Regions from separate parts of the Streptomyces sp. NPDC058470 genome, predicted to be linked through region 4. Evidence: riboswitches for the same ligand, from Rfam matches in the RefSeq annotation. Region 4 holds a riboswitch; each other region holds the start of a gene.

Region 1 (7,566 bases), on a different contig from region 4:
TGAGCGATGTGACCGAGGACAACGGCGGACGCCGCCTCATCTCCCACACCACCACCGCCCAGGGCGAGGACGTCTACAAGTTCGAGCACGCGTCCGTCCGCATGAACGACCGCGCGGGCTCCATCGGGCTCCTGAAGCTCACCACCGACAAAGAGTTCATCGGGAAAGAACTCCACAGCGGCTGGGAGAAGTAGCGAAGGACGAAAGGCCGGCCGGGGGATGCACTCTCTGCGGCAGGATCGAACAGCCTGTAACGAGTAGCTAGTGCTGTGACCGGGAACGTTCGCCGGGGTCAGCTCGATCAGTCCGATCGTGCTGCTTCCCACCTCCATGAGGTTTGGCGAGGGAGGCCGTCGAGTTCTCCGCGGCCGGTGCACCAGAGGAGTACCTGAGTGGGGTCTCCGGGCGGGGCGGCGGGGAAGAGCCGGTTGAGTACTGCTGCGCTCAGTGGTGCTGGTGGCAGCCAGTTCACGGACAGTCCCTGCGTGATGTCGTAGGCGTGCAGCAGGATTTCGGCGACGCCCATCGCGGCGAACCCTTCGGGGTCGCACGGGCCCCAGTGCCAGGCCCTCAGGGTCGGGTTGGCTGTGGCCAGGGCGCTGCTGAGCAGTCCGCCGCAGGCGGTGACGGCCTGGAGTACTTCGGCGGGCGAGGCAGTGGGGCGAACGTTCAGGTCGATGGGAAGGTAGGCGTCGGTGGGCTGTGCTGCCAGCTGCCCTGCGTAGGCCAGCAGGTCGTGGCCGATGTGGGCTGCTGTTTGCCAGCAAGTCCATTGGAGTGGCCCCGCTGGCACCGTCCAGTCCTCGGCGGTATGGGGGCCGAGTACTCGCAGCATCTCTGCCACGGCGGCGTCGACGTCTTTGTGGTCCATGCAGAGCTCCTTGCGGTCCGTGTGGTGGGAGTGGGCTGCGCCGGTTGTCGATCCTTCACGCCGCCGGGCATCTGGCACGTCCGCCCCAGCGGATGCCCTTCTCGCTGCGGATGCGGGCATGCTCTCGGCGTTGTGCGGCGAGTACGTCGGGATGGCGGGCGTTGGCATTGCGCCAGCGCAGGTAGCGGTGCAGAGCCCGGGTCTGCGCGGGATGGCTGCGATGGTGGGAGTTGGCCAGGGTGAACTGCCGCAGCGGGCCGAAGTGGGCCTCGATCGGGTTGGCCCAGGAGGCGTAGGTCGGGGTGAAGTACAGCTCAACCTTGTTCTTCTTCGCCCAGCGGCGGATGTCCGCGCCGGTGTGGGCGGAGAGGTTGTCCAGGATGATGTAGATCGGGGCGCCGTCGGGGCAGGCGGCGCGGATCGACTTCAGCGCGGCCAGGGTGTTGGCGGTGCCTTTGCGGCGGCGGTTGACGCCCCACAGCTGGTCGTCGCCGACGGAGTAGCAGCCGTGGAAGTAGGTGACGCCATGGGTGCGGTAGTACATCGCCGGCAGGCGGTCGTGCTTGCCCTGCTTCGCCCAGCAGGAGCCCGCGGTGGGCCGGATCCCCAGCGGCCCGAACTCGTCGAAGGCGAACACTCGGTCCGGGAAGCGTCCCTTCACGTGCTCGATGCGGTCGAGCTTGGCGTCACGCTCGGGGTCGGGCGATTCCTTCCAGGTCTTGGTGCGCTGGAAGGTGATGCCACGGCCCTTGGGGCGGCTCGTGACGCACTCGGCAAGTTGGCTTCCCTGGACGCGGCCGTGAGAAGCGATCTTAGATCTAGGGTGTGATAGTCGCTCTGACCTGGTGCTTCTCCTTGCTTGATAAAACCAGGTGTGGGTATTGCCACATCCTGGGTGGCTGGGACGGCCGCTAGGGTCTGTGCACTGCCTACAAAAGCCACGGCCCACAAAGAACCGCGGCATACAGAAACCACGGCTCGCACGAACACCGGTGGCACAACTCCCGTCCCTCCGGTCCGGAGGAGGACCCATGGCGTTCGGCTGGATCGACGAGCAGGCTCAGGCGCGCCGTCGGGCCGGACTCGTCCGCACCCTGCGCCCGCGCCCCGCCGACTCCCCCCTGCTCGATCTCGCGAGCAACGACTACCTCGGACTCGCCCGCCACCCGGAGATCACCGAGGCCGCCGGGGCCGCCGCGCGGACATGGGGAGGCGGAGCCACCGGTTCCCGGCTCGTCACCGGCACCACCGAGCTCCACGGCGAACTCGAACGCGAGTTGGCCGACTTCTGCGGCTTCGAGTCCGCGCTCGTCTTCTCCTCCGGATACGCGGCCAACCTCGCCGCCGTCACCGCGCTCGCGCCGCACGGCTCCCTCGTCGTCTCGGACGCGGGCAACCACGCATCGCTGATCGACGGCTGCCGACTGGCCCGTGGCACCACACAGGTCGTGGCGCACACCGACCCCGAGGCCGTACGCAAGGCGCTCGGCACCCACAAGGGACCCGCCGTCGCCGTCTCCGACGCGGTGTTCTCGGTGGACGGGGACGCGGCGCCGCTGGCCGATCTCGCCACCGCCTGCCGGGAGTTCGAGGCCGGGCTGATCGTCGACGACGCGCACGGACTCGGCGTGCTCGGCGACGGCGGCCGGGGCGCTCCGCAGGCGGCGGGCCTCGCGGGCGCCCCGGACGTCGTCGTGACGGTCACGCTGTCCAAGGCGCTGGGCAGCCAGGGCGGCGCCGTCCTCGGCCCCGCACCGGTGATCGACCACCTGGTCAACGCGGCGCGCACCTTCATCTTCGACACCGGTCTCGCGCCCGCGGCGGCGGGCGCGGCCCTCGCGGCGCTGCGACTGCTGCGCCGCGAGCCGGAGCGTGCGGCACGGGCCCGCGCGGTCGCGACGGCGCTCCACAGCGGCCTGACGGCCGAAGGCCTGGAAGCGGTACGACCGGACGCCGCCGTCGTCTCCGTGCGTGCGCCGTCCCCCGAACGGGCCGTGCGGTGGGCCGCCGACTGCCGCGAGGCGGGGCTCGCTGTCGGCTGCTTCCGCCCACCGTCCGTGCCCGACGGCATCTCCCGGCTGAGGCTGACCGCACGCGCGGACCTCACCGACGTACAGATCGAGCACGCGGTACGGGTGATCGGCGCAACCCGATGATGCTCGGTCCGGCGCGATGACGCTCGGTCCGCTCCGACGACGGCCAGCGCGGTCCGATGACGGTCAGCTCAGTCCGGCGATGAATCCCTCCCAGGTGGCAGGGGTGAACAGCAGGGCGGGACCTGCCGTGTTCTTGGAATCGCGGACGGCCACGAGTCCGGACCAGGGTCCTGGTCCCGGCCGGGCCGTCTCGACGCAGTTGTTCATTCCCGTACTACGGCTGCTGCGCAGCCAGCGCACGTCGTGCAGAGAAGTACTGGAAGGTACGTACCGAGGCAGTGCAGACATGGTGCCTCCTTACGCGCCGTCACCTATCACGGCGATGTAATCCAATGAGTCCTCGGGCGAAAGGGCTTGGATCTGAAGGGCGTTGAAGGCCTCGCTGTAGGCCTCTAGGTCTTCTTTCCGTTCGAGATAGAGGCTACTCGTCAAGTGGTCTAGAACAACTACATCCAGATCAGATGTGTTCGGAAAGGAGAAGATAACGAAAGGTCCTGTGACTCCGATGTGAGCCCCGGCGCCGAACGGCAGAACCTGAAGCCGCACTTGGGGCAGGGTGGCGGCCTCCCGCAGCCGGTGCAGCTGGCGAGCCATGACCTCCGGGCCGCCGACATCCCGGCGCAGCACCGCCTCGTCCAGAACAGCGCTCAGTTTCAGCGGCGGATTCGAACGCAGCACGTCCTGCCGGGCCAGGCGCACCTCGACCAGCGTGTCGAGCTTGCCGTCCTCAAGTCCCCCTACGGCGGCCTGCGTCACCGCACGGGCGTACTCGGGTGTCTGCAGCAACCCCGGCACCACGGACGTCTCCAGCGTGCGCATTCCGCTGGCCTGGGACTCCAGACTGATGAAATCGCGGTACGTCGGGGGCAGGACACCCCGGTAGGCGTGCCACCAGTGGTGCCGTCCGTCGCCCTCAGCGCCCGCCAGTACGACCAGGAGATCCCGTAACTCGGGTTCCTCGACGGCGTACGCGTCCAGGAGCCGTTCCACGTCGGGGGGTTTGACGCCGCTGGTGCCGGTCTCGATCCGGCTCACCTTCGACTGGTGCCAGCCCAGGAGGCGGGCCGCCTCGCCGCTGGTGAGACCCGCGCCGACGCGCAGCGAGCGCAGCTCGGCACCGAGCTTGCGGCGGCGTACTGCGGGACCGTTCTGCATGGCCGTACTCCTTACTCCTTCCGGGCCGCCCAAATACGGTCCTCCGTCGCAGAGTTCACCGCTTCGAGCGACAGATATATGCATATCTCGGTGGATCGCACCCGTGACAGGCCTGGTAATGGCAGTCTGGCGCGAAGCACCAGTCCGGGACCGTACTCGAACCATCCGCTCCGTGTCGGACCCCGGTCCCGTGGGAAAGGGACGACCGCGCCATGGCAGACCACCAGGAAGCATCCGTCACTCTGCCGAGCGATCCAGCCTCGGTCTCCGCGGCCCGGAAATTCGTCGCCGAAGTGCTGGCGGAATGGGGCCTGCCGAGTGACTCCGAAGTCGCCGACACCGTACGCCTGATCGTGTCCGAACTGGCCACCAACGCCGTTCAGCACACTTTCGGGCAATCACCCACCTTCAGAGTGGACGTCCGCCTCGACCGGGACGAACACCTGCGCCTCGGCGTCACCGACAGCCACCCGCGATTCCCCAAGCGACTGCCCGCCGCCGTCCAGCAGGACAACGGGCGCGGCATGGTGATCATCCGCTGGCTGACCGCGGAGTGCGGCGGCAGGCTTACCGTCCGGCCCACCCGTGAAGGCGGCAAGACCATCTCCATCGAACTGCCCTGGACGGCGCCGGCCGAGCCGGTGGTGACAGCCGGGGGGCCACAGGAGTCCTGAGGGCCGTGGAGACGGGCAGTGGCACTGTGCTCACTCTGCGGGGTCCGATCCTTCTCCTCGGCCCTCGGTGGCGGACGTGACGTAGCGCCGCACCAGCCGGGGCAGGACGCCCCACAGCATCAGACAGACAGCCAGAGTTCCCGCGCCCGCGGCGATCCCGGCGCCGCGCCCCAACGTCACGTCGACGACGAGAAGCACCGATCCGGTGAACGCCAGCATCAACACGTACAGGCCGACGTGGGTCAGCGAGGAGGCGACCCGCACGATGGCGGGTTTGGCGTTCTGCTGGAACAGCGCCCGGTGCAGGGCGGCGGGCGCCGTGAAGAGGGCGGCGGCCAGGAACGCGAGCAGCAGCGTCGTGACGTAGATGGCCCGCTGTGTCGTGTCGAGCGACGGGAAGCGCTGGGTGAAGGCCAACGTCAGCAGGAAGGCGAAGAGGATCTGCACGCCGGTCTGGGTGACCCGCAGTTCCTGGAGGAGCTCGGCGAAATTGCGGTCGGCGCGCTCCAGCGGCTTCTCGTCGCGCTCCGTGCGGGGGCGTTGTTCCACCATGGTGGACGAGTAACCGGTCCGTCCCGTTTCAAGCCCTGTTTCACGTCCCGTAGGGGGTGGCGGCGTGCGCCGCCACCCCCCACGGACGGGTCAGCTGACCCGCCCGTACCAGACGCTCTTCGTCCAGATCTTCTGGAGCTTCACGACCTCCCCCGACTTCGGGGAGTGCCAGATCTTTCCCTTCCCGGCATAGATGCCGACGTGGTACACGCTCCGGCCCGAGTGGAAGAACACCAGGTCTCCGGCCTTGCGTTTCGAGGCGGAGACATGGTGCGTCTTGTTGTACTGCGCCGCGGCCGTACGAGGCAGCTTCTTGCCCGCCTTCTTGTACGAGTAGAGCGTGAGCCCGGAGCAGTCGAAGCGGCGCGGCCCAGCGGCCCCGTACTTGTACGGGGAGCCCTTCTTGGAAGCCGCGACGTGAAGTGCCTTCGTCGCCAGGGTGGCCGCCTCGGCGTCGGATGCGACGCCCGGGACCACGAGGCTGCCGCCCACGGCGGCGATGGTGAGAGCCGAGGCCGTCCCGGCCCTCGTCCACAGCGACGGGACACGATTGAGCGCAGTCATGCGCAACCCTTCGTCAACCGCCTGTGAAGGATGACCTGTCGGATTCGGGCTGGCGAAGTAGCCCGGCCGCGTGGTGCGGCTTCACCCCAAGGACCGCCCGGATCTCTCCGGCGGCCCGTCGTGCTGGGTCCTCCACTCCTGCCGATGCACATCTGTCGACCGGTCATCCGGGCGGCGGCAGGACTCGGCGTCCGCCCGGACCGCCCCGCCGGTGCGGCGGGGGCTTGTCGTCGGAAGGGATCTTCACGCATCGATGTCGGAAAATCCGAGCGGAATCGGTGATTTGTGGGCTTACTCACCACTCACCCGTTCGGGTGGACACGCGGCCGTTCGAGCGAGTGTCCAGAGGTCCGACGACGCCCGTACCAGCAACGGAGGGCTCAGATACGCATCGACGCTACGCGCGTTGCGCAACTTCTCCGCGCCGTAGGAATGACCCGCGTCTACGCCAACCGGGGGTACACCATTCGGGCCGTTTGAAGCCCGGGCCGGACGCCTCGCGGAGGGGCGTGTACGGCGGCCCGGGGGCGTGGGTGCGTCAACGGGCCGGCGTGTGTGGCGGCCCCGGGGGCGTGGGTGCGTCAACGGGCCGGCGTGTGTGGCGGCCCCGGGGGTGGGTGCGTCAACGGACCGGTGTGTGCGGTGGCCCCGGGGGTGGGTGCGTCAGGGGACCGGCGTGTGTGGCGACCCCGGGGTGGGTGCGTCAAGGGACCGGCGTGTGCCGCGGCCTGGGGGCGGATGCGTCAACCGACCTGCGCGGCTGCGTCAATTCTCGACAACGGGCGGCAGGGCGACGCGGGCCGCCCGCCGCTCGCCGTCCAGGACGCGCAGCGCCTGTGCCAGGGTCGGGGCGTGCACCTCGCTCTCGCCCCGCTGATGCATCAGCGTGAGGGCGTCCCGCAGCGCCGTCGCCTTGGCCACCAGCGCCTGAGCGGCCCTCAGGCCTCGGTAGGTGTCACCGGGGCGGGCCGGGTTGATGCGGCCGAGCAGGTCGACCACGTCCAGGTAACGGTCTATCAACTCGGCTTCCGCGCGCGTCAGCGCGGGCAGCGGGGGTAGTTCGGGTGGGACCATCGGCCGCTCACCTCGCGCCGGGTGTGGGCAGAGGAGCCTTGCGGCTCGGGATGACCCCGTCGATCAGTCCGTACGCCAGCGCCGCCGGCGCGTCCAGGATCTTGTCCCGTTCGATGTCCGCGGCGACTCGCTCCGGACTCTGACCTGTGTGCCGCACGAGCATCTCCTCCAGCATCCTCCGAGTACGCGTCAACTCCTCGGCCCGGATGGCCAGATCAGAAGCCTGCCCCTGGATCGGCTCGGGAAACGACGGCTGGTGGATCAGGACGCGGGCACCCGGCAGGGCGAACCGTTTTCCCGGCGTGCCGCCCGCCAGCAGCACGGCCGCTGCCGACGCGGCCTGCCCGAGGCAGATGGTCTTCACGTCGCAGGCGACGAACCGCATCGTGTCGTAGAGGGCCGTCATCGCACTGAACGAGCCGCCGGGGGAGTTGATGTACAGCGAGATGTCCCGGTCCGGCTCCAGGTGCTCCAGGTGCATGAACTGCGCCATCACGTCGTTCGCCGAGGTGTCGTCGAT
Region 2 (7,566 bases), on a different contig from region 4:
CATCTCACCCGGGGGATCGACGGGGTCGTGCACATCGGGCCCAACGCGGTGCCCGCGCTCGCCCGGGAGGGGTACGGGTGGGGTGTCGTACGTCCGCTTGAGCTGGGCGCGACACTGGCGTGGCCCGGGACCTGGCGGATAGCGCGGCGGCACTGGCGGTACGGGGTGGGGGAGCTACGGCGGTCGGTGTCCAAGCGGGCGTTCACGGGGGCCGTGCGGCGGCTGTTGCCCGCGGTGACCGAGGGCGACCTTGTGGCCGCCCGTGCCGGGGTCCGGGCGCAGGCGGTGCTCCGTGACGGCACCCTGGTGGACGACTTCCTCATCCGGGAGGGACCCCGGACGGTGCATGTGCTGAACGCTCCGTCGCCCGCGGCCACGGCTTCGCTGCCGATCGGGCGGGAGGTTGCCCGGCGGGCACTGGGGGCGCTGGCGGAGACGTGAGGGCCCTGCGGCGGAGCCGCTCATGGATGCCGGTTCGCCCCCTCCGCCCCTACCCGTCCCGTACCTGGGGCTGCCGCCCCCAGACCCCCGCTGTCGACCTGGACGGCCTCGTCCTCAAACGCCGGACGGGCTGAAAATCCCCAGCTCCGGCCCCCCGTAAAATGAACCCCACTGTGTCTGAGCCCAACGCCTCCCCCCAAGCCCCCCGCCCCAAGGGCGAGCCCCGTTTCCCCGACGGGCCGAAGCCCGATCCCGCCGGGTCCCACTTCGAGCGGCGGATTCGGAGCTTTCAGCCGCGGCGGAGCCGGGTGACGGTCGGGCAGGCGGACGCGTTGCAGCGGCTGTGGCCCAAGTGGGGCCTGGATATCGACGGGCAGCGCACGCTGGACCTCGCGGAGCTGTTCGGCGGCGAGGGTCCCGTCGTACTGGAGATCGGGTTCGGGATGGGCGAGGCCACCGCGCAGATGGCGGCCGAGGCCCCGGAGACCGGGATCCTGGCGGTCGACGTCCACACCCCCGGCCAGGGCAACCTGCTCAATCTCGCGGACCGGAACGGGCTGTCCAACATCCGGGTGGCCAACGGCGACGCGATCATCCTGCTCAGGGAGATGCTCACACCGGACTCCCTGAGCGGCCTGCGCGTGTACTTCCCCGACCCCTGGCCCAAGAAGCGGCACCACAAGCGCCGGCTGATCCAGCCGGAGTTCCTCAGCCTCGCCGCGACCCGTCTCCGACCGGGCGCCGTGATCCACTGCGCGACCGACTGGGAACCATACGCCGAACAGATGCTCGAAGTGCTGAGCGCGCACCCCGACTTCGAGAACACCCGGCCCGACGGCGGTTACGCGCCACGTCCGGACTTCCGGCCGCTGACCCGTTTCGAGGGCCAGGGACTGGACAAGGGTCATGTGGTGAACGACCTGCTGTTCCGGCGCGTACAGCACCGGGACCAGCAATCCGTCGGCGACTGACCCCCCAAGACGGCACCGGCCACCACACCGGACACCACGCACCGTCGCGGGCAGCGCCCCTCCCTCGTTAGGGTCGATGCCGTGGCCACCAGCCCTCCGTACCCGACGCACCCCACCGGCCCCGCCGACGGAGCACCGCGGCAGCGTGCGCACTGGTGGCGGAGAAGGTGGGTGCGTTACGGCGCGCTGGTCACCCTGCTCGCGATATCCGGGCTGGTGATCCTTGCCCTCGTCCGCCAGCAGACCGGCACCGAGGGCTTCCTGGTCGGCCTCGGTCTCGCCGTACTCCCCGTCCCACTCCTGATCGCCGCGTTCCGCTGGCTGGACCGCGTCGATCCGGGCCCCTGGCGGAACCTGCTCTTCGCCTTCGCCTGGGGCGCCTGCGCGGCCGCGCTCATAGCGATCGTCGCCAACAGTTTCGCAACGCGATGGATAGCGACGGCCACCGCCGACCCGACCAATGCCGACACCCTCGGCGCGACCGTCATAGCGCCCATCGTGGAGGAGTCCGCGAAGGCGGCAGCCGTCCTGCTGGTCTTCCTCTTCCGCAGGCGGGACTTCACCGGGATCGTCGACGGGGTCGTCATAGCCGGGGTCACCGCCACCGGCTTCGCCTTCACCGAGAACATCCTCTACCTCGGCACCGCCTTCGGCACCGACCAGCTCAGCGGCGACCGCGGGTTCATGTCGGTCACCGCCGCCACCTTCTTCGTCCGCGTGGTGATGTCACCCTTCGCGCACCCGCTGTTCACGGTCCTGACCGGCATCGGCTTCGGCGTCGCGGCCCTGTCCGCCGAACGCCACCATGTGCGCCGCGTCCTGCTGCCCCTCGCCGGGCTCCTGCTCGCCATGGGCATGCACGCCATGTGGAACGGCTCGTCGAGTTTCGGCGAGTTCGGCTTCTTCGCGGTGTACGCCACGTTCATGGTGCCCGCGTTCGCCCTGCTGACCGGGCTGATCATCTGGACCCGGCAGCGGGAACTGCGCACCGTGCGTGCGGAACTGCCCGCGTACGCCGCCGCCGGCTGGCTGTCCGCGCCCGAGCCGTACGCGCTCGGCTCGATGCAGGCGCGCCGGATCGCCCGCAGGTACGCCGCCCGCCATCTCGGCAAGCCCGCCGCCCGCTCCGTCGCCGAGTACGAGGCGTACGCGACCTCGCTGGCGTTCCTGCGGCACCGGGCGCGCGACGGCCGCGCGGGCGCCGACTTCGTCGTACGGGAGCGGGAGTTGCTCCACGAGCTGTGGCGCCGCCGCGAGATCGCCCGCCCGGCCCTGACGTACGCGGCCCGGGCAGCGGCAGCGGTCCCGCCGCCGCCCTGGCCCACGTACGGGTACGCGCCCGCGCACACCGAGCCCTACTGGCAGCCCTACGGGACGGCGACGCCGTACCCCGCGTACAACCCGTACCGCTCGTAGTACGTCAAGTACGGCAGCGATTGGTTACGCCGACGCCTCCGTCAGCCTGCCCAGCTCCGCGTCCGTGAGGACGAGGTCCGCCACTCCCAGCAGCGCCGAAAGCTGCTCCACGGACCGCGCGGAGGCGATCGGCGCCGCGACCGTCGGCTGGGCGGCGAGCCAGGCCAGGGCGACGGTGGCGACCGGGACGTCGTGGGCCTGGGCGACCTCGTCGAGGGCGGCCAGCACACGCGGGCCCCGGTCGGTCTCCAGGTGCTTGGCCGCGCCCCCCGCACGCGGCGAGTCGACCGTCGTACCCGGGCGGTACTTGCCGGTGAGGAAGCCGGACGCGAGGCCGTAGTACGGGACGGCCGCCAGGCCCGAGCGGGAGGCGATGTCGCGGAGCGGACCCTCGTAGGTGTCGCGCGAGACCAGGTTGTACTCCGGCTGGAGGGCGACGTAGCGGGCGAGGCCCTCGCGGTCGGAGAGGTCCAGGGACTCCTGGAGCCGCTCGGGCGAGATGTTGGATGCCGCGATGTTGAGCACCTTGCCGGCCTTCACCAGCTCGTCGAGGGCGCCGATGATCTCCTCGACCGGCACCTCGGGCTTGTCGAAGTGGGTGAAGTAGAGGTCGATGTAGTCGGTGTCCAGACGGCGCAGCGACGCGTCGGCCGCGGCCTTGATGTTGTCGCCGGACAGCCCCGGGTAGTCGGGGTGCTGGCTGACCTTGGTGGCGATCACGATGTCGGAGCGGTTGCCGCGCGCCTTGACCCACTTGCCGATGATGGTCTCGGACTCACCACCCTTGTTGCCCTCGATCCACGCCGAGTACGAGTCGGCGGTGTCGAGGAAGTTGCCGCCGCCGGCCGCGTACGCGTCGAGCACGGCGAAGGACTGTGCCTCATCGACGGTCCAGCCCCAGACGTTGCCGCCGAGGGCGAGCGGGAAGACCTCAAGGTCGGACGAACCAAGCTTGCGAAGAGAAGTCATGCCAGAATTCAACGTCCTGAGCGGATGACTGTATTCCGCACGTACCTGACCGGCAGCCCTGACGTCGGGGGGATGACGTCAGGGCTGCCGGGGAACAGGGAACAACGCACGTACGCGCCTGTACGGCACCGTACGCGTCAGGGGTTGAGCCCCTTGCTCTGCAGCCACGCCATCGGGTCGATCCCGGTCTCGGAGCCGTCCGGGTGAACCTCCAGGTGCAGATGCGCCCCGGTGACGTTGCCCGTCGCACCCACGCGCCCGATGACATCACCGGTGGCGACCTTCTGCCCCACGCTGACGCTGATCGACGACTGGTGGCAGAACCACAGCTCCGTGCCGTCGTCGAGGGTGAGGATCGTGCGGTAGCCGTACGACCCGGCCCAGCCCGCCTCCGTGACGGTGCCGCTGTGGACCGCCTTGATCAGCGTGCCCGTGGGAGCGGCGAAGTCGAGGCCGGTGTGATAGCCGGAGGACCACAGCGCGCCGGCCTGACCGAAGGTCGAGGTGATGGTGTACGAGGAGGTCGGCAGCGTGTAGCTCTTGGCGAGCTCGGCGAGGCGCTCCGCCTCCGCCTTGGCCGCGGCCTCCTCCTCCGCCTTCTTCTTCGCGGCGGCTTCCTTGGCCTCGGCCGCCTTCTGCTCCTTGGCGGCGGCGTCGGCTGCCTTCTTCACGGCGGCTGTCTGGGCGGCCTGCTGGGCCGCGGTGTCCGCCTGGTCCTTCTGGACCTCGGCCTGCTGCATGATGCGCGAACGCAGGACCTCGCCCGCGTCCGTGGCGCCCTGCTCGGTGTCGGCGGTCGTCAGACCGGCGCTGGTGAGCGGGGTGGTGGAGCCCTTGGCCTCGTCGCCGGAGCTGTCGTCCAAGAGGATCGAGCCCACGGACGGCAGGTCGGGCACCGAGATCGAAACCGGCGGCTTGCCGGGCGCCGCGGTGGCCATGCCACCCGCGCCGACGGCGGCTATGACGCCGACGCCCAGAACGGTGGAGCTGCGAGCGAGTCCGCCGCCTCCGCGTTGCTTGGAGACGCGGTGCCGGCCGCGGATGGGACGGAGGGATTCCTCGGTGGGATTCCACTCCTCCCGGGGGCCCTCGTCGTCCATGCCGTAACCGAAGGTGTGCGTTTCGCTCGGCGGGTACGAGGGTGCCTGGGCAGGCGGGTTGGACGCCACGTGGGCGTGCTCCTTTCCTTCCTTCTCGCCTACCGGGTTAGCTGACGGGTTCGGAGCAGGAAGGTCTCCTACGCGCGTCAACCGCTGGTGTTCCCACCGCGGAAGACGCTCGATTCACCCCAAGTTGGTGGTTCCCCGGTTCCCTTGCGGGATTCGGCGCGTGCGCACGGAGCCGACTCTTGTGACGGCTGGGACTACCGCGCTGCGTTATCGAACGTTAATAGACGCGGGCACCGGATTCCAAGCCGTTCTGACTGATCATTAACGCTTCTGGCCAGGACTTACGGGTCATCACCACCGTAAAACGGGCGAGTTGACCGTCTCTTGTCGGTCACCTGATTTCTGACGGTGCATCAGATGTTATGCGGAGGGACGCCATCCGATCACCCCTGGTGACAACGCGACCGAAGGCTTTCACGGACGCCGTACGGCGAGCAGCGCCATGTCGTCCGTCGTGCCGCCGCCGGAGTGCCGGCGGACCTCCTCGGCGAGGGTGGTCAGCAGCGCCTCGGGCGCCGGGAAGGTCCGTCCGGCGAGGCTCGCCGCGGGATCGTAGAAGCGCCCGCGTTCGTCGCGGGCCTCGGACAGCCCGTCCGTATGGAGGAGCAGCATGGCTCCCCGCGGGAACTCCGCCTGCTGCGCACGGTCGGGCCACATGCCCAACTCGCCCATTCCGAGGGGCAGTGCGGGATCCTCGGCGTCGAGCGTGGTGAGTGTGCCGTCCGCGCGCAGGAGCAGCGGCGGGGGATGGCCGCGGTTGACGATCCGTACGACCTCCTCGCCGTGCGGGATCTCCGCCAGCACCGCCGTGGTGAACCCCTCGAAGGCGTCGAGGCTTTCGCGCCGGGTGCCCTCGCGTGCCAGGGCCCGCTCCAGGCGTCCCGCGACCGCCTCCAGCGTCGCCTCCTGCTCGGCCGCCTCCCGGAACGCCCCGATGACGACGGCGACGGCGGCCACCGCACCGATGCCCTTGCCGCGTACGTCGCCCACGACCAGCCGTACGCCGTACGGGGAGTCCTGCACCGCGTAGAGGTCACCGCCGATGAACGCGTCCTCCTGCGCCGCCTCGTACCGCGCCGCGACGTCGAGCCCGCCGATCCGCTCCTCGGGCTGCGGCAGTACGGCGCGCTGGGCGGCCTCGGCGATCTCGCGGACGGAGGCGAGCCGCTCGTTGCCGCGCCGGACGACGACGTTGATGAAGGCGGCCAGTGCGGCGGCCGTCGCCACCGTGATCGCTTCGGTGACCGCCTCGGCGTGCAGGGCCACCCCGAGCTTCATCTGGACCGCGACGGCCCCCACGACGGCCAGGGCTCCGGTCACCACGGTGCCGCGCAGCGAGTAGAGGGGCGCCGCCACGAGCGCGGCGGCCGTGAAGAGGGGGGCGCCGGTGAAGTCCTTCGGCGTGAAGTACTCGTAGAGGATCCCGGCGACGATGAGCAGCGCGGGGAGCACCCGGACGAACCTCTGGGTGTGCGAGACCCTCCGCCCGTCGATTCCCGCCGGTCCGGGCGGCGCCGCGCCCGCCAGCCCGGGGTCGGGCACGGGATCTCCCGGCAACCGCCCACCGGACCGGTCGTACGACGGGTCGAGCGGCTGGTCGGGCGAACCGTCGTACGGATCGCCGTGTCGGTCGCCGCTCCGGTCGCCGGACGGGTTGCTCCGGTCGTGCGGATCCCCCGCCCGCTGCTCGCCTGCTTGCTGCCCCACCCGTCCAGATTTCCCGGAGCGGGGGCGGGCGGCGACCGGTGTGAGCCGACCGAGGGACGCCCGCGTCCCCGGGGCACGGGCAAACACCAAGGGCCGGAACTCGTGAATCCGAGTTCCGGCCCTTGGCCTTGAGTAGCGGGGACAGGATTTGAACCTGCGACCTCTGGGTTATGAGCCCAGCGAGCTACCGAGCTGCTCCACCCCGCGCCGTTAAACGCAACTATACGCCATCAGCGGGACCCCCAGGACCAGCATGGATGCCCACCCCTCAGGCGGCCGGATTCCCGGCGTGCGTGAGCGTCTCCCAGGACACGAAGAGATCGTCCGTGCCGGCCGGCCGCGTCTGCTCGGCCAGCCGGTGGGCGGCCGGGACGTGCACGTCGAGCCGGTCCTCCAGGTGGTTGAGCGCGACCTCCAGGTCGGGCCCCATGTTCCGGTCGACCCGCCCGCCGCACAGCCACGCGGGCGCCGTCTCCCCCATCTGGTATCTGGAGTGGAAGTCGAGCGCGGCCTTCAGCCGGTCCTTGACGCCGCTGTAGAGGTCGACGCCCTGGTGCCAGGCGGTCTCGGCGATGTGCGCGGTGGCGGCGAGCGAGTACCCGACGTGCTTGAAGTTGCGGCAGGTCTCCTGCGAGACCCCGTCCGTGTAGCGCTGCTGGCCGAACCAGTACGTGGTCAGCTTCTGCGGGGTGTCGACGGTGCTGCCGACGGGTGTCAGCGGCACCTTCCCGTCCTTCGCGAGGTAGAAGTACGCGGGCACGCGCTGGCGGAACCGCTCGACGGCGTCGTCGAACGCCTTGTGGTCGTCGAGGAACACAGCGATCCCGATGGCGGCGTCGGTCATGACGAGGTCCCAGTTCCCGTTGTAGTCCGGGACCTTCCTGCTGACTTCG
Region 3 (7,566 bases), on a different contig from region 4:
CAGGCCCCCTTGCGCCACCACTCCGGCAGCATCGCGATGGCCTCGTCGCCCAGCGGGTTCACGCCGGGCCCCGCCGCCAGCGAGTGGCCCACCAGCACATGCAGGCACTTCACCCGGTCCGGCATGCCGCCCGCACTGGGGAAGCCCTCCAGGACCTCGATGGAGTCACGCCGGGCGATGTAGTCCTCGTGAGCGGCGCGATACGCGGCGGCCAGCTCGGGATCGCTCGCCAGCCGGTCCGTCATCTCCTTCATGACCCCGTTGGCCTCCAAGGTGCCGATCGCGGAGGCGGCACGCGGGCACGTGAGGTAGTACGTCGTCGGGAACGGCGTCCCGTCGGGAAGTCGGGGCGCCGTCTCCACCACGTCCGGCTGACCGCAGGGACAGCGGTGCGCGATCGCGCGCAACCCGCGCGGCGGTCGCCCCAGCTGCTGCTTGAAGGCCTCGACATCCGCGTCGGTCGGCTCGGTGCGCGGGGTGGGCGGCGGTGGCGTTTCCATGCCGTGAGTCACATGTCTTTCTGGTCAGCCGGTCAAACGGTCAGTCAGCCAAACGGTCAGTCAGTCAAACGGTCAATCGGCCGGTCTGCCGATTCAGTCAGTCGATCGATTCAGTCAGTCGATCGGTCCGGTCGGTCCGGTCGGTCCGGTCGGTCCGCCGATTCAGCCAGCCGGTCGGTCAGCGGCCCACCGGTGAACTGGTCGATCGGTTCGTTCACCGGTCGGTGGCGTCGGCTCTGTCCACGCCGTCCCACACGTTCGCGTACCAGGGACGGTCGGCCGCCCCCTGGTCGACGCGGGACTGCTTCGCCGCGTCCGGGTCGATCACGATGTAGCCGGTCTCCCCCGGCATCACATAGTGCAGCCGGTCCCGGATCTGCTGCTCCGCGTACGCGTCGTCCTGCCAGCGCGCCTTGAGGTCACGCAACTGCTCGACCCGCGCGCGGGCCTGCTCCCGCTCCCGCACCAGGTCGGAGACCTCGGCGCGCTGGGACACGTACTGCCTTATCGGGTACGCGAGGGCCACCACCAGCGAGCACAGGACAAGGGCGAGGAGCGCCGCCCGCCCGGTGAGCCGCGAGCGGCGGGCCTGCCGCTTGGTCTGGGAGCGGTAGACCCGGGCCGCCGTCTGCTCGCCGAGCAGCTTCAGCCTGGTCGCGGTGGAGAACCGGTCCCGGTCCTTCACGGCCATGTATCCCGCCTCCCCGATACGTCCCTGCCAGCACGTGCGTACGTCCCCGCACACGGTACGGGACCGAGTACGGGGACGTACGTACGACGCTTCCTACGAGGCCCGGCTCAGCCCTTGAAGCGGGGGAACGCGCTACGGCCGGCGTACACCGCGGCGTCGTCGAGGATCTCCTCGATGCGCAGCAGCTGGTTGTACTTGGCGACGCGGTCCGAGCGGGCCGGGGCGCCGGTTTTGATCTGACCGCAGTTCACCGCGACGGCAAGGTCGGCGATGGTGGTGTCCTCGGTCTCGCCGGAGCGGTGGGACATCATGCACTTGAAGCCGTTGCGCTGCGCCATCTCGACGGCGTCCAGGGTCTCGGTCAGCGAGCCGATCTGGTTGACCTTGACGAGCAGGGCGTTCGCGGAGCCCTCCTCGATGCCGCGGGCCAGCCGCTCCGGGTTGGTGACGAAGAGGTCGTCGCCGACGATCTGGACCTTGTCGCCCAGCTTGTCGGTGATGACCTTCCAGCCGGCCCAGTCGTCCTCGTACAGCGGGTCCTCGATGGAGACCAGCGGGTACGCGGAGACGAGCTCCTCGTAGTACTCGGTCATCTCGGCGGCCGAGCGGGACTTGCCCTCGAACTCGTACTTGCCGTCCTTGTAGAACTCGGACGCGGCGACGTCGAGCGCGAGCCCGATCTGCTCGCCGGGGATGTAACCGGCCTGCTTGATGGCCTCGATGATGAGGTCGAGCGCGGCGCGGTTGGACTCCAGGTTCGGGGCGAAGCCGCCCTCGTCGCCGAGGCCGGTGGACAGGCCCTTGGTCTTCAGCACCTTCTTGAGGGTGTGGTAGACCTCGGCGCCCCAGCGCAGCGCCTCGGAGAAGGACTCCGCACCGATCGGGGCGATCATGAACTCCTGGATGTCCACGTTCGAGTCGGCGTGCGACCCGCCGTTCAGGATGTTCATCATCGGGACGGGCAGCAGGTGCGCGTTCGGGCCGCCCAGGTAGCGGAAGAGGGGCAGGTCGCTGGCCTCGGAGGCGGCGTGCGCGACGGCGAGGGAGACGCCGAGGATGGCGTTGGCGCCGAGCGAGCCCTTGTTGTCGGTGGCGTCCAGGTCGAACATCGCCTGGTCGATCAGGCGCTGCTCGGTGGCGTCGTAACCGACGAGCTCCGGGCCGATCTGCTCGATGACGGCGAGGACGGCCTTCTCGACACCCTTACCGCCGTAACGGTTGGGGTCACCGTCACGCAGCTCGATGGCCTCGAAGGCTCCGGTGGAGGCGCCGGACGGGACGGCGGCACGACCGGTGCTGCCGTCATCGAGGCCGACCTCGACCTCGACGGTGGGGTTCCCTCGCGAGTCGAGGATTTCCCGGGCTACGACGACGTCGATGGACGGCACGAGCATCTCCTTCAGGAATGTGACGCGGGTACGCGGGACTGTGGCAGCCCCGCGTAGATGAGCCTAACCGGCTCCGAGGGATCGGCCAGCCGGTCTACCCCCTCTTGTGCAGAACTGAGAGCACATATTGTTCCCGAACGGAACAAAAAGGTGGGGAAGAGGGTGGCGTCGCCGGGACCGGTGCCGGAAATGAAAAGCCCCGCCCCGGTGCGTACGGGGGAACACGCACCGGAGCGGGGAGCCCGTGGGGGACGGGGGTGACCCACACGAGGCCTTCAGTATGGAGACCACGTATGGGAGCGGGCTGTGGTTCAACCGCGAGCTGCCTGTCAGTCGCCGGCCGACCGCCGTCGGCCGGCGACCCGGGCCGTCAGCTGAGGTGCAGCTGCTGACCCGGGTAGATGAAGTCCGCGTCGTCGATGATGTCCTTGTTCAGCTCGAACAGCTTCTGCCAGCCGCCCTTGACGTTCTTCGCCTCGGCGATCTCGCTGAGGGTGTCGTCCTTCTTCACCTTGTACTCACCGTCACCCTTCTTGACCGTCTTACCGGTCGGGGTCTCGACGGTCTCCTTCTTGGCGGTCTCCCGCTCCGAGGAACGCGAGGCACGCTGCTCGTCGGTCCCCGAGCTCGGTGCACTCGGCGTGCTCGGCGTGCTCGGCGTGCTCGGCTGCGAAGGGGTGGTGCTGCCGGCGTCGTTCGCGGCGTTCGACAGGCCCGTGCCGCAGGTCGGCCAGGCGCCCTTGCCCTGCGCGGCGAGAACCTTCTCGGCGACGGATATCTGCTGGGACTTGGAGGCCTGGTCGGCGGTGGAGGCGTACGAGCTGCCGCCGTACGCGGACCAGGTGGAGGAGGAGAACTGCAGGCCGCCGTAGTAGCCGTTGCCGGTGTTGATGGACCAGTTGCCACCGGACTCGCACTGGGCGACGGTGTCCCACTCGGAGGTGGTGGCGGCGGAGGCGGTGCCGGCCGCCATCAGCGGAGCGGCGACGGCGACGCCGGTCACTCCGGCGAGCGTGGCGATACGGGTGACTTTGGACGGGCGACGGTGCTTGCCCTTGCACGAACGCAGCATGAAGTGATCCCCTCACCGACGCCTACGAGGTGAGCTGTCGGGTTCGGGCGGGTGAGTGCCCGGTCGCGCACCCTTCGATGCACGGCTTCACCCCAAGCCACTCCCGGTCAACTACCGGGCGCGGCGCTTACCTTGGGTCCCCCGCTCCTGCCTACGGCGCTTGACGCGACGACTGTTCCCGTACGGCCGCTGGCAGGATTCGGCGTTGCGACCGTCGGGGCTCACTGTGGCGAGCGGTCACGACCGTAGGCAGGCGATCGGCGGAATATCAAAGACGATCAGGGGGTCTGAGATCCATCTCTCATTCTCGCCAAACTGGACATTCTATGGCGAACCATGACGCGAACTCCCGCTGCTTTTCACCCTATTCAGCACCAACTGCCAGGCTCTGACCGGGGAGGATGAGGTCCGCGTCGGCGCCGACCGTCTCCTTGTTCTCGTCGTACAGCTGGGTCCATCCGCCGTCGAGGCCAAGGGCGTCGGCGATGACCGAGAGGCTGTCGCCGGCCTGGACGACATAGGAGCCGTCGACGACGGCGCGGGCCGTGTCGGAGTCACGTGAGGCGTGCCGTCCGGAGGTGGCGTCGTCCGTACGGCCGTCGGTCGCACCCTCGGTGGCGGTGTCACCACGGTGACGCCCGGCGGTCGCCTCATCCTCGGGCGCACTCGAAGAATCGTCGGCCGGGGCGGACTTATCCGATTCATCACTTTTCGTGGCACTTGGGTCGGCGCTCGCGTCCGCACTCGCCTCCACCTCCGGAGCGTCGGAGTTGGTGGGGTTTCCGGTGTCCTCGGTTGCGTCCGCGGAGGGCGAGCCGGACGGGGAGGGGCTGGACGATGCGGACGGGGAAGGGCTGGACGATGCGGACGGGTCCGCGGAACCGGGCGTGGCCGACGGTGAGTCGTCCACCACGCCCGTGTCGACCTCCACCGAGGCGGAGTCCTTGCTGAGCCCGGAGAGGGGTCCGCAGGTGGGCCAGGCGACGAGCCCCCGGCCGTCGAGGATCTTCTCGGCGACGGCTATCTGCTGCGAGCGGCTGGCCTGGTCGGCGCTCGGGGCGTACTCGAGGCCGCCGTAGTTCTCCCAGTCCCACTGGGTCACATGCAGCCCGCCGTAGTACCCGTCACCGGCGTTGTCGCTCCAGGCGGCACCCGTCTCGCACTCCGCGACGCGGTCCCAAGTAGTGGTGTCGGCCGCACTCGCACTCGCGGCACCGAGCAACGGGATCGCGATCGCCGATCCGGTCACTCCTGCCGCGACAAGGAGAGCCGGGGCCTGACGGGGGCGACGATGGCGACCGTTCCCGGAGAGCATGCGGAAGCCCTTTCATGTGACAGCAGGTGACTACAGCGACATACGGCGACGCCAGCCGACGTCTGCGACGCATGATCCGCGCTGTTCGTCGAACGTATCCGCACGCGAACGCTTGTCACAAGTCGATGCAGCGTAGATCACGTGAAGATCACAATGTTGATGGATCGTCAGCTTTCCGCAGCCCCCGAACCGCCTCAGGCCCACCCGGCGGACAACTGGAGCGGAGCCGTGAACTCCACTGGAATCGTACGCAATCCACGTATAATGCGCCCCCCGCGTCAGTGCAAATCGGCGGAATCCCTTGCGAGTTGGAGGTCGGGAGGCGGGTGGTCCGGCCTCCCCGGCGCGGGGAGGCGGGGTAAGCCGAATTCGGTGAGGTGTGCAGGGCCACGGAGTGTCACGAAATGAGTCGGCCGCAGACCCGGCACTGGGTTTGGCTACCGCCGCGCCCCCGTGTCCTCAGCGACCACACCACGGACCACGGACGCCGGGGCGGCAAGGCATGGGCGCACCACAGTGGGCGTGTTCAGTCCTCCGAGACTGTTCCGTCCCCGGGGTGTTCGAGCACCGGCGGGAAGGTTCCGGCTCCTTTGCGCTGATGCAAGCGCGCTGGGGCCGGTGCCGTTTTGGGGAACTTTCCCTGTCACTCTGTGCAGTTGAAGGGAAATTGCACAATTCGGCGATCTCACCCGCGCAACACGGCGCCCGGTACCGTCAGCCCGTGAACGCCCCCCATAACAAACCCGAACTCTTCACCTGGGAGTTCGCCACCGACCCCTACCCTGCCTACGCGTGGCTCCGCGAGCATTCGCCCGTGCACCAAACCACGCTCCCCAGTGGGGTGGAGGCCTGGCTGATCACCCGGTACGCGGACGCCAAGGAGGCTCTCGCCGACCAGCGGCTCTCGAAGAATCCCGCCCACCATTCCGAAGACGCCCACGGCAAGAGCAAGACGGGCATCCCCGGCGAGCGCAGCGCCAACCTCATGACCCATCTGCTCAACATCGACCCGCCGGACCACACGCGGCTCCGCCGACTCGTCTCCAAGGCGTTCACACCCCGCCGGGTGGCCGAATTCGAGCCCAGAGTCCAAGAGTTGACCGACCAGCTCATCGATCAGTTTGCGCATACCGGAAGCGCCGACCTCATTCACGAGTTCGCCTTCCCCCTCCCCATCTACGCCATCTGCGACCTACTCGGCGTCCCCCGCGAGGACCAGGACGACTTCCGGGACTGGGCGGGGATGATGATCCGGCACGGCGGTGGGCCCAGGGGCGGTGTCGGGCGGTCCGTGAAGAAGATGCGCAGTTATCTCGCCGAGCTGATCCAGCGCAAGCGGGAGGCGCTCTCGGACACACTCGGCCCCGGCGAAGACCTCATCTCCGGGCTCATCCGCGCCTCCGACCACGGCGAGCACCTCACCGAGAACGAAGCAGCAGCCATGTGTTTCGTACTACTGTTCGCAGGTTTCGAAACGACATTGAACCTGATCGGCAACGGCACCTACGCGCTGCTGCGCAATCCGACACAGCGAGCACAACTACAGAAGTCGATCGAGCACGGAGATCAGGAACTGCTCGACACAGGCATCGAAGAACTACTTCGTTACGACGGCGCGGTCGAACTCGCTACTTGGCGCTACGCAACCGAGCCCCTCACGATCGGCGGACAGAGAATCGCTTCCGGTGATCCCGTGCTCGTGGTCCTCGCCGCTGCCGACCGTGACCCGGCTCGTTTCCATGAGCCGGACACACTCGACCTCTCCCGCCGGGACAACCAGCACCTCGGATACGGACATGGCATCCACTACTGCATCGGCGCACCGCTCGCCCGCCTCGAAGGCCGCACCGCGCTGGCCACCTTGCTGCGCCGCCTACCCGATCTTCAGCTTGCCGCCGACCCCGCGGACTTGCGCTGGCGTGGCGGCCTGATCATGCGCGGACTGCGGAACCTTCCTGTGGAGTTCACGTCTGCCTGACGCAGGCTGACCAGCCCGGCTCGGAGCAGCGGAAGAGCGCGGAAGCGGTACGCATGGAGGCGGGAGGCTTGGGCGAGCGCCCTCAGCCAACGGTACTCAGCGATCCCCTCTCGGTCTCTCACCCTCTTCACCCCGAGCTGTCCGGAAATCACCTGCTGGTTGACTTCGCGACTCGGCAAGTCCCTACAGTCGCGAAGTGGACCCCGAAATACTCAGATCCAGCTTCGCGGTCGTCGAGAGACGGGCCGAGTTCGCGGTCAAGTACTTCTACTCGCATCTGTTCCGGCACAACCCGGACGTACGCGGGCTGTTTCCGCTGGACTTTCCGGAGGACATGGAGCGGCAGCGGGACCGGCTGTTCGCGGCGCTGACGTATGTGATGGAGCGACTGGGGGATCCGGCACTGCCGGGATACCTGCGGGAGTTGGGGCGAGATCACCGGAAGTACCTGGCGGAGCCGGACCATTACGCCGCCGTGGGGGCGAGCCTGATCGCCGCGTTCACCTTCGTGGCGGGGTCGGCGTGGAACACAGAGGTCGAGAAGGCGTGGGCCGAGGCGTACGGGGCGATCGCCAATGTCATGCTCCAGGGCGCCTGGGAGGCGCAGCAGGACGGTGAACCG
Region 4 (7,566 bases):
TTTCGTCGGCGACGAACTGGGCCTCGTCGTGCTCGGTGTCGGCGACGTAGCCGGTGATGTTCGAACCCGCGCCCGCGTTCGTCCACAGGTTCTTGGGGCGGCGGGACTCGTTGCGCTCGATGACCGCGTTGGCCGCGCTGAGGATCGTCTGGGTGGAGCGGTAGTTCTGCTCCAGGAGGATCGTCGTCGCGTTCGGGTAGTCCTCCTCGAACTGGAGGATGTTGCGGATGGTGGCGCCGCGGAAGGCGTAGATCGACTGGTCGGCGTCGCCCACGACGCACAGCTCGGCGGGCGGCAGGTCGTGCGGGGTGGGCGGGACGTCCACGGGGTGCCCGGAGGTGCCGACGAGTTCGCGCACCAGGGCGTACTGCGCGTGGTTGGTGTCCTGGTACTCGTCCACCAGGACGTGCCGGAAGCGACGGTGGTAGTGCTCGGCGACGTCCGGGAAGGCGCGCAGCAGGTTGACCGTCGTCATGATCAGGTCGTCGAAGTCGAGCGCGTTGGCCTCACGCAGCCGCGACTGGTACATCGCGTAGGCCTGGGCGAGGGTCTTCTCGAAACCGTCGGTGGCCTGGGCGGCGAAGTCCTCCTCGTCGATCAGCTCGTTCTTCAGGTTCGAGATCTTGGCGCTGAAGGACTTCGGCGGGAAACGCTTCGGATCGAGGTCCAGGTCACGGCAGACCAGGGCCATGAGCCGCTTGCTGTCGGCGGCGTCGTAGATCGAGAACGACGAGGTGAAACCGAGCCTCTTGCTCTCGCGGCGCAGGATCCGCACGCACGCGCTGTGGAAGGTCATCACCCACATGGCGTTGGCGCGCGGGCCGACGAGGTGCTCGACGCGCTCCTTCATCTCGCCCGCGGCCTTGTTGGTGAAGGTGATCGCGAGGATCTGGCCGGGGTGGACCTGGCGCTCGCCCAGCAGATAGGCGATCCGGTGCGTGAGCACGCGGGTCTTGCCGGAGCCCGCACCGGCCACGATGAGCAGAGGGGAGCCGGAGTGCGCCACGGCCGCCCGCTGGTTCTCGTTCAGCCCGTCCAGGAGCGCGGCCGCGTCCACGACGGGGCGCGGGGCGCCGTCGCGGTAGTACGCGTCGCGGCTCGGCGGCACGTCGAAGCGGCCGCCGAACAGGTCGTCCGGAAGCGGCTCGGCCGTCCCGTCCTCGGGCGGCGGGGGCTCTTCCTCATGCGCCGCCGAGGGCTTGAGGTCCGCCAGGAAGCTGTCATCAAAGAGGCTGCTCATCGCTCTCCGAGTCTAGGCGGCCCCACTGACACCCCGCCGCCACCCCGAAAACTCGACCGGAACTCGTGACGGTACTCAGCGGCCGAGGGGCCCTCCAGGCCCGACGGCCCTCCGGAACCGCACCGTCACAGCCTGCGACCAGCCAGGCCCAAACGCACGCCTTCCCCGCCGTACGCCCTCCCGTCGTACGAATTCCAGCCCGTACACCTTCCCGCCCGTGCACATTCCAGCCGTACGAGTTCACGGCGACGCCCGCCGGGGCAGCACCCCGCCGCGACCGCCCGAAAGAGAGCGAGGACATCGCCCTCCGCGCAACTCACCCGATACCCCGCCGAATTGACGAGGGGTGACGAACCTCATGACTATGGTCACGAAAATGTATCGGGCATTTCGAACATCAACCTTCACAGAAGCCGCACGAGTTGGCTAGCGTGCTGATCAGGCCGCCCGACCCCCACCGGCGAACGTCGCCGGGCCGCGGTGGCCTCCGCCGAATTCGGTGCGCCCTCGTGGCAGCCGGAACCGGGGACCCACCGAACTTGGGGTGAATCGGTCCAACTGCCTTGTCGGGCAGAGACCGTAGGGCAACCCTTCCGAACCACCCGCCCGAACCCGACAGCTAACCCGGTAGGCGGATGATGGAAGGAGTCGCCTCCCTTGGCGTCGCAACGCAAATGGTTCCCGGGTTCGCGCGTGGCGGGCACGGCCCCCGTTCTCGCCACGGCGGCCCTCACTTCGGTGGCCCTGCTCTCCCAGACGGCGAACGCCGCGCCCTCCGAAGAGTCCGAGCCGAGCCTCGAAGAGGTCGAGAAGAAGGTCGACGACCTCTACCGGCAGGCCGAATCGGCCACCGACAAGTACAACGCGGCCAAGGAGAAGACCACCAAGCAGCGCAAGAAGGTCGACACCCTCCTCGACGACGTCGCCCAGCGCACGGAGAAGCTCAACACCGCGCGTGAGGAGCTGGGCTCGGTCGCCGCGACGCAGTACCGCACCGGGGCCGCGACCCCCGACGCCGGCTCTCTCCTGCTGGCGGACAATCCGCAGGACTACTTCGACCAGACCCAGCTGATGAGCCGTCTGACCGAACGCCGGAAGGCGGCTGTCGACGACTACGTCACGGAGCAGGCCGCCGCCACCGAGACGCGTACGGAGGCCTCCCAGAGCCTGGAGACGCTGACCACCTCGCAGAACGCCCTGCAGGCGTCCAAGACCGATGTCCAGCAGAAGCTCGCCAAGGCGCGCGAGCTGCTCTCGCAGCTGACCGTCGAGGAGAAGGCGCGGCTCGCCGCGATCGAGGAGGAACAGCGCAGGGCGGCCGAGCGCGAGGCGGCGGAGCTGGCGCAGCAGCAGGCAGCCGCCGCGGCACAGGCGGCCCAGGAGTCGTCGTCGAGCGCGACGACCGGCACCTCCTCCGGCTCGGCCACCACCGCCGACGCCGCGTACGCGACGAAGGCCGCCAAGGCCCTCTCGTACGCCCGCGGCCAGGTCGGCAAGCCGTACGTCTGGGGCGCCACCGGCCCCGGCTCGTATGACTGCTCGGGCCTCACCCAGGCCGCCTGGAGGGCCGCCGACGTCACCCTCCCGCGCGTCACCTACGACCAGGTGACCGCCGGCACGACCGTCTCCCTCTCCGAAGCCCAGCCCGGCGACCTGGTCTTCTTCTACGGCGACGTCAGCCACGTCGGCCTCTACATGGGCAACGGCATGATGATCCACGCCCCGAAGCCGGGCGCGTACGTCCGCGAGGAGTCGATCTTCTACGACGGCGAGTCGGCCATCCACAGCGTGGTACGGCCCGCGTAATCCATCGCCCGCGCGACACCTTCCGCAGGGCACGCACGCGCGTGGAGCACGTTTTCGTGTTCCACGCGTGCGTGCCCCGCGTTTTCCTCTCCCCCGCGCGCGTGCCCCGCGGGCAACCCACCCGAAGATCCTTAGCATCGGGCCCATGCCAGCCATCTCCCAGCCCCGCACCTGGTGGGCCGAGTGGCCGCCGGCCGCCGGCGCCGCCGTCATGGCGACCGGCACCATCTCGCTCGGGTTGCATCTGACCGGCTACGAGACGCTGTCCCGTGCCGCACTGGCCCTGGCGTCCGTCGCCTGGCTCGCGCTCGCCGCGGACTTCGTCGTACGGCTGGTACGGGACCGGTCGCGCTGGGCGACGGAGGCGAGCACGCCCCCCGCGCTCACCGCCGTCGCGGCGACGACGGTCCTCGGCATGCGGCTGTCCGCGCTGGGGTGGCAGGAGGTCGCCGAGGCCCTGCTGGCGCTGTCGGCCGTGCTGTGGCCGGCGCTGCTCCTCGTCGTCGTACGGCACTGGAGTCGTCGTATGCCGGGCGAGGTGTTCCTCGTGTGCGTGGCCACGCAGGGGCTCTCCGTGCTGGGCGCCACGCTCGCCGCGGCCATGGGCGCGAACTGGCTCGCGCATGCCGCGCTGGTGCTGTTCTGGCTCGGGATCGTGCTCTACGGAGTGGCGTTCGCGCGCTTCGACATCAGGGAGGTGGTGACGGGCGCCGGGGACCACTGGATCGCGGGCGGCGCGCTCGCCGTCTCGGCGCTGACCGGGGCCAGGCTCGTCGCGGCACACAACGTCGACGCGTACCTGTGGAACGGCGACGACAACGGCGTCCTGCGCGCCGTCACCACCGCCCTGCTCGTCCTCGGCCTCGCCTGGTCCTGCGTCCTGGCCGCCGCGGAACTGGCCCGGCCACGCCTTCGCTACGACGTGCGGCGCTGGGCGACCGTGTTCCCCCTGGGGATGGCGGCGGTGGCGACCCTGGCGGTCTCGAACGCCCTCGACGTCTCGTGGACCGAGGGGCTGGGAGAGGTACTGCTGTGGATCGCGGTGGCCGGCTGGCTGGCGGTGTCGGTCGGGGCCGTCAGATCCGCAGCACCGCGCTGAATCAGGTCCACAACACCGCGATGAAGATGTTCGCCGTCGTCAGCAGTCCGACGAGCCCGAAGAGCCCCTTCTCCACCTTCTCGTCGTCGCGCTTCACATAGACGAGCCCCAGGATCACGATCAGCAGCGTCAGCTTCACGCCGATCTTGATGTTGTTGACCGGCTGGTCGTCCGCCTGGTTGAGGCCGACCAGCACGACGCCCGTGACCAGCATGGTCAGCGCGCCGTGCAGCATCGCGGGGACGAAACGGGCCGTGCCCCGGCCCATCGCCTTCATCTGGGTGAGGAAGCCACCGAGGAGCGAGGCGATACCGATGATGTGCAGGCCGACGAAGAGATGGATGAGTACGTCCATGAGGCCGGAGCCTATGCGTACACCCCGGTCCCTCTTGTCACCGGCCCACCCCGTGTAACCCATAGCACCGGTGCACGCCCGGTTGTCCCGGATTCGCCGCATCGGTCATCACAGTCGGTGAAGTCGACGTCAGCGCATGGGTTTTACAGCCATTTGTGATCATCGAGTGATCCAGTGGCGTCAATTGCGTACATGGCGTTACCAAGCCCTCACGCTCAGGTTTAGCGTCCTCCACCAGGTGCCCGGCTCCCCGTCGCCGCCCTGGCCAGGGGCGGCAACCGGACACCTCGCCGAGAAGGTCCGGCGGCGGCCCGCTCCCCCTGTGTGGGCCGCCGCCGGACGCGTAACCGCTGACCGCCCGGGCTTTTGCTCCGGTGGCCGTACGGAAGGATGTGGGCCCTCGTGGCAGCGCACCGCAAGCCCAAGCAGCGCCCGCTCGGCGGAAGCAAGGCCCGCACAGCCGCGACGATCGCCCTCGCGGGCGCGGCGACGGCCACCGCCTTCGACGGGACGGGGTACGCCGAGCCCCAGCTGTCGACGGCACAGGTGAAGGCCAAGGTCGACAGCTTGTACGAGGAGGCGGAGGTCGCCACCGAGAAGTACAACGGCGCCAAGGAGAAGGCCGGCAAGGCGGCGGAGCGGCTCGGCATACTCCAGGACGAGGCGGCACGCAAGGAGGACCACCTCAACTCGGCGCGCGACGCGCTGGGTTCGATCGCCGCCTCGCAGTACCGCAACGGCGGCCTCGACCCCGCGCTGCAGCTCGCGCTCTCCGACGATCCCGACCAGTACCTGGAAGGTGCCGCGTTCGCCGAACGGGCGGGCAGCAGGCAGGCGGCTGCCGTGGATCGCGTACGTCAACAGCTGAGGGAGATCGCGCAGTTGCGCGGGGCAGCGCACGTCGAGCTGTCCTCGCTCACGTCGCGGCAGGCCGAGCTGAAGCGGCACAAGAAGACGGTCACCGGGAAACTCGACGCGGCACGACAGCTGTTGGGCCGCCTGAGCGACGAAGAGCGCGCCCGGCTCGGGGAAACCGGCGACTCGAGCGACCGCGCCACACGCTCCTCAGCTCGTGACCTGACCAGCCCTGCGGCCCCGGCCGGTTCCGTCGCCGCCCCCAACTCCCGTGCGGCAGCCGCCGTCTCGTACGCCTACGGGAAGCTCGGCAGCCCCTACGTCTGGGGCGCCACCGGACCCGACGCCTTCGACTGCTCCGGCCTCTCCCAGGCCGCGTACCGCGCCGCAGGCATCGCGCTCCCCCGGACGACCTACGCCCAGATCAACGCCGGCCGCCGCGTCGCACGCTCCGAGCTCCTCCCGGGCGACCTGGTCTTCTTCTACTCGGGCATCAGCCATGTGGGCATCTACGTGGGCAACGGCCAGATGATCCACGCCCCCAACCCGAGCGCGCCGGTACGACTGGCTCCGGTCGACCAGATGCCGTTCGCGGGGGCTGCCCGGGTGGCGTGAGGGGGTACGAGGCACGGTCTCAGCGGACTTCCTGCAACGCGTCGCCGACTGCTGCCACGCCCTCGATGATGGCGGGCGCGGAGGATGCGGCGTAGCCGAGGAGCACGCCGGGCGGACCTGCGCGTTGTCGGTGCCAGGACAGTGGGTGAACCTTCACGCCACGGACCAGCGTGGCCGCCGCAAGGTCCGTGTCCAGGAACCGCGCCCCGTCGAATTCCCGCCCCTCGAAGGTGATCAGGAGGTGGAGACCCGCCGCGGCGCCGTGGACGACAGCGCCCGGCAGCCGGTCCCGGATCGCCGCGATCATGGCATCGCGGCGGCGGCGATGACGGCGGCGCAACAGCCTTAGATGCCGCTCCAGTTCGCCCGACTCCATGAGCCGGGCGAGTACGAGTTGGGGCAGGGCGGGGTTGCCGAGGTCGGCGAAGCGTTTCGCGGCGATCAGCGCGTCCCGGTAGCGGAGCGGCGGGAGCACCCATCCCGTACGCAGGGCGGGAGCCAGCAGCTTGGACACGCTGCCCGCGTAGCCGACCTGCTCCGGCAGCATCGACCGCAGCGCGGGCACGGGCGGCCGATCGTAACGGTGCTCGGCGTCGTAGTCGTCCTCCACTATCAGCCCGCCGTCCTCGGCCCATTGCATCAGCTCCCGGCGCCGTGCGCCCCCGAGCACCACCCCGGTTGGGAACTGGTGCGCCGGAGTAAGCAACACAGCGCCGTATGCACTCAGTTCGTCCACCCGGATGCCCTCGGCGTCGACGGACACAGGCGGCGTACGGAGCCCTTGCCGTTGCAGATGCTGCCGGACCCCGAGCGAGCCGGGGTCCTCCACCGCGATCTCCTCCACGCCGTCCTCGCGCAACACCTGCCCGAGCAGCGTCAGCGCCTGCGCGGTCCCCGCGACGACGATCACCTCGTCCGGCTCGGCCCTGATCCCCCGGTTCCGTGCCAGCCAGTGCGCCACGGCTCGCCGCAACTCCGGGGTCCCGCACGGATCCCCGTAACCGAACCCCGAAGCGGACAGCCCCCCGAACACCTCCCGCTCAGCACGCAGCCAGGCCGCCCGGGGGAAGGCCGTGAGGTCGGGGACGCCGGGCGAGAGGTCGATACGGGCGGGGGCGGAGCGGATCAGGTCGAAGATGTCGTCGCCTGGAACGTCGGCGAACAGGCGCCGCCGACCCCGCTGTTGAGGTGCGAAGGTCGACCGTGACGTGTCGGCGGGCGCCGCCACGACCACCGTCCCGTTCCGGCCCCGGCCCTCCACACGCCCGTCCTCGGACAGCCGCTGGTACGCCTCCGTCACCACCCCGCGCGAGACACGGAGCTCGGCGGCAAGGACCCGCGTCGCCGGGAGCCGGCTCCCGAGAGGCAGCCGTCCGTCGGAGATCGCCCGCCGCAACTGCCCCGCCAGCCAGTCGGCACGACCACGGAACGGGGCCTGACCGATGTCGAGTTGGAGAAAGTCCGACCCGGACGCCTCGGTGATTATGGACCTGTCTTCAGGATCTCCATTGGACCTGTTCACCGAGCCATTGTCAGACGAGGCTCGACCCATGACCACACCTACCGACTACGTACACGGCTACTCCACCCACGAGA

The links. A riboswitch is a leader RNA that binds a small molecule or an ion and turns the genes downstream of it on or off. The one in region 4 is predicted to bind cyclic di-AMP.
Region 1: another riboswitch for cyclic di-AMP. It lies ahead of ACFWP7_RS08425 (C40 family peptidase); the one in region 4 lies ahead of ACFWP7_RS11245 (NlpC/P60 family protein).
Region 2: another riboswitch for cyclic di-AMP. It lies ahead of ACFWP7_RS30410 (M23 family metallopeptidase); the one in region 4 lies ahead of ACFWP7_RS11245 (NlpC/P60 family protein).
Region 3: another riboswitch for cyclic di-AMP. It lies ahead of ACFWP7_RS20715 (transglycosylase family protein); the one in region 4 lies ahead of ACFWP7_RS11245 (NlpC/P60 family protein).

What each region holds. Positions count from the first base shown of each region.
Region 1 covers NZ_JBHXMF010000008.1:105,332-112,897, forward strand. The annotation lists gene ACFWP7_RS08385 (peptidase inhibitor family I36 protein) at 1-194, shown strand, start outside; gene ACFWP7_RS08390 (maleylpyruvate isomerase N-terminal domain-containing protein) at 302-871, opposite strand; partial or broken gene ACFWP7_RS08395 (IS630 family transposase) at 927-1,616, opposite strand; gene ACFWP7_RS08400 (8-amino-7-oxononanoate synthase) at 1,903-3,027, shown strand; gene ACFWP7_RS08405 (DUF397 domain-containing protein) at 3,091-3,315, opposite strand; gene ACFWP7_RS08410 (helix-turn-helix domain-containing protein) at 3,325-4,182, opposite strand; gene ACFWP7_RS08415 (ATP-binding protein) at 4,395-4,856, shown strand; gene ACFWP7_RS08420 (DUF6328 family protein) at 4,887-5,408, opposite strand; gene ACFWP7_RS08425 (C40 family peptidase) at 5,499-5,972, opposite strand; cyclic di-AMP (ydaO/yuaA leader) riboswitch at 5,976-6,140, opposite strand; gene ACFWP7_RS08430 (hypothetical protein) at 6,738-7,046, opposite strand; gene ACFWP7_RS08435 (ATP-dependent Clp protease proteolytic subunit) at 7,054-7,566, opposite strand, start outside.
Region 2 covers NZ_JBHXMF010000048.1:43,229-50,794, reverse strand. The annotation lists gene lhgO (L-2-hydroxyglutarate oxidase) at 1-441, shown strand, start outside; partial or broken gene ACFWP7_RS30430 (forkhead-associated protein) at 434-577, shown strand; gene trmB (tRNA (guanosine(46)-N7)-methyltransferase TrmB) at 603-1,412, shown strand; gene ACFWP7_RS30420 (PrsW family intramembrane metalloprotease) at 1,494-2,828, shown strand; gene ACFWP7_RS30415 (aldo/keto reductase) at 2,853-3,797, opposite strand; gene ACFWP7_RS30410 (M23 family metallopeptidase) at 3,935-4,966, opposite strand; cyclic di-AMP (ydaO/yuaA leader) riboswitch at 4,978-5,135, opposite strand; gene ACFWP7_RS30405 (PP2C family protein-serine/threonine phosphatase) at 5,381-6,508, opposite strand; tRNA gene ACFWP7_RS30400 (tRNA-Met) at 6,807-6,880, opposite strand; gene ACFWP7_RS30395 (alginate lyase family protein) at 6,942-7,566, opposite strand, start outside.
Region 3 covers NZ_JBHXMF010000027.1:14,844-22,409, reverse strand. The annotation lists gene ACFWP7_RS20730 (DUF501 domain-containing protein) at 1-500, opposite strand, end outside; gene ACFWP7_RS20725 (septum formation initiator family protein) at 715-1,191, opposite strand; gene eno (phosphopyruvate hydratase) at 1,299-2,585, opposite strand; gene ACFWP7_RS20715 (transglycosylase family protein) at 2,950-3,651, opposite strand; cyclic di-AMP (ydaO/yuaA leader) riboswitch at 3,656-3,820, opposite strand; gene ACFWP7_RS20710 (transglycosylase family protein) at 4,016-4,966, opposite strand; gene ACFWP7_RS20705 (cytochrome P450) at 5,688-6,944, shown strand; gene ACFWP7_RS20700 (globin domain-containing protein) at 7,141-7,566, shown strand, end outside.
Region 4 covers NZ_JBHXMF010000012.1:32,514-40,079, reverse strand. The annotation lists gene pcrA (DNA helicase PcrA) at 1-1,240, opposite strand, end outside; cyclic di-AMP (ydaO/yuaA leader) riboswitch at 1,719-1,890, shown strand; gene ACFWP7_RS11245 (NlpC/P60 family protein) at 1,898-3,046, shown strand; gene ACFWP7_RS11240 (tellurite resistance/C4-dicarboxylate transporter family protein) at 3,192-4,145, shown strand; gene ACFWP7_RS11235 (hypothetical protein) at 4,147-4,500, opposite strand; gene ACFWP7_RS11230 (NlpC/P60 family protein) at 4,903-5,970, shown strand; gene ACFWP7_RS11225 (PLP-dependent aminotransferase family protein) at 5,990-7,492, opposite strand; gene ACFWP7_RS11220 (L-histidine N(alpha)-methyltransferase) at 7,521-7,566, shown strand, end outside.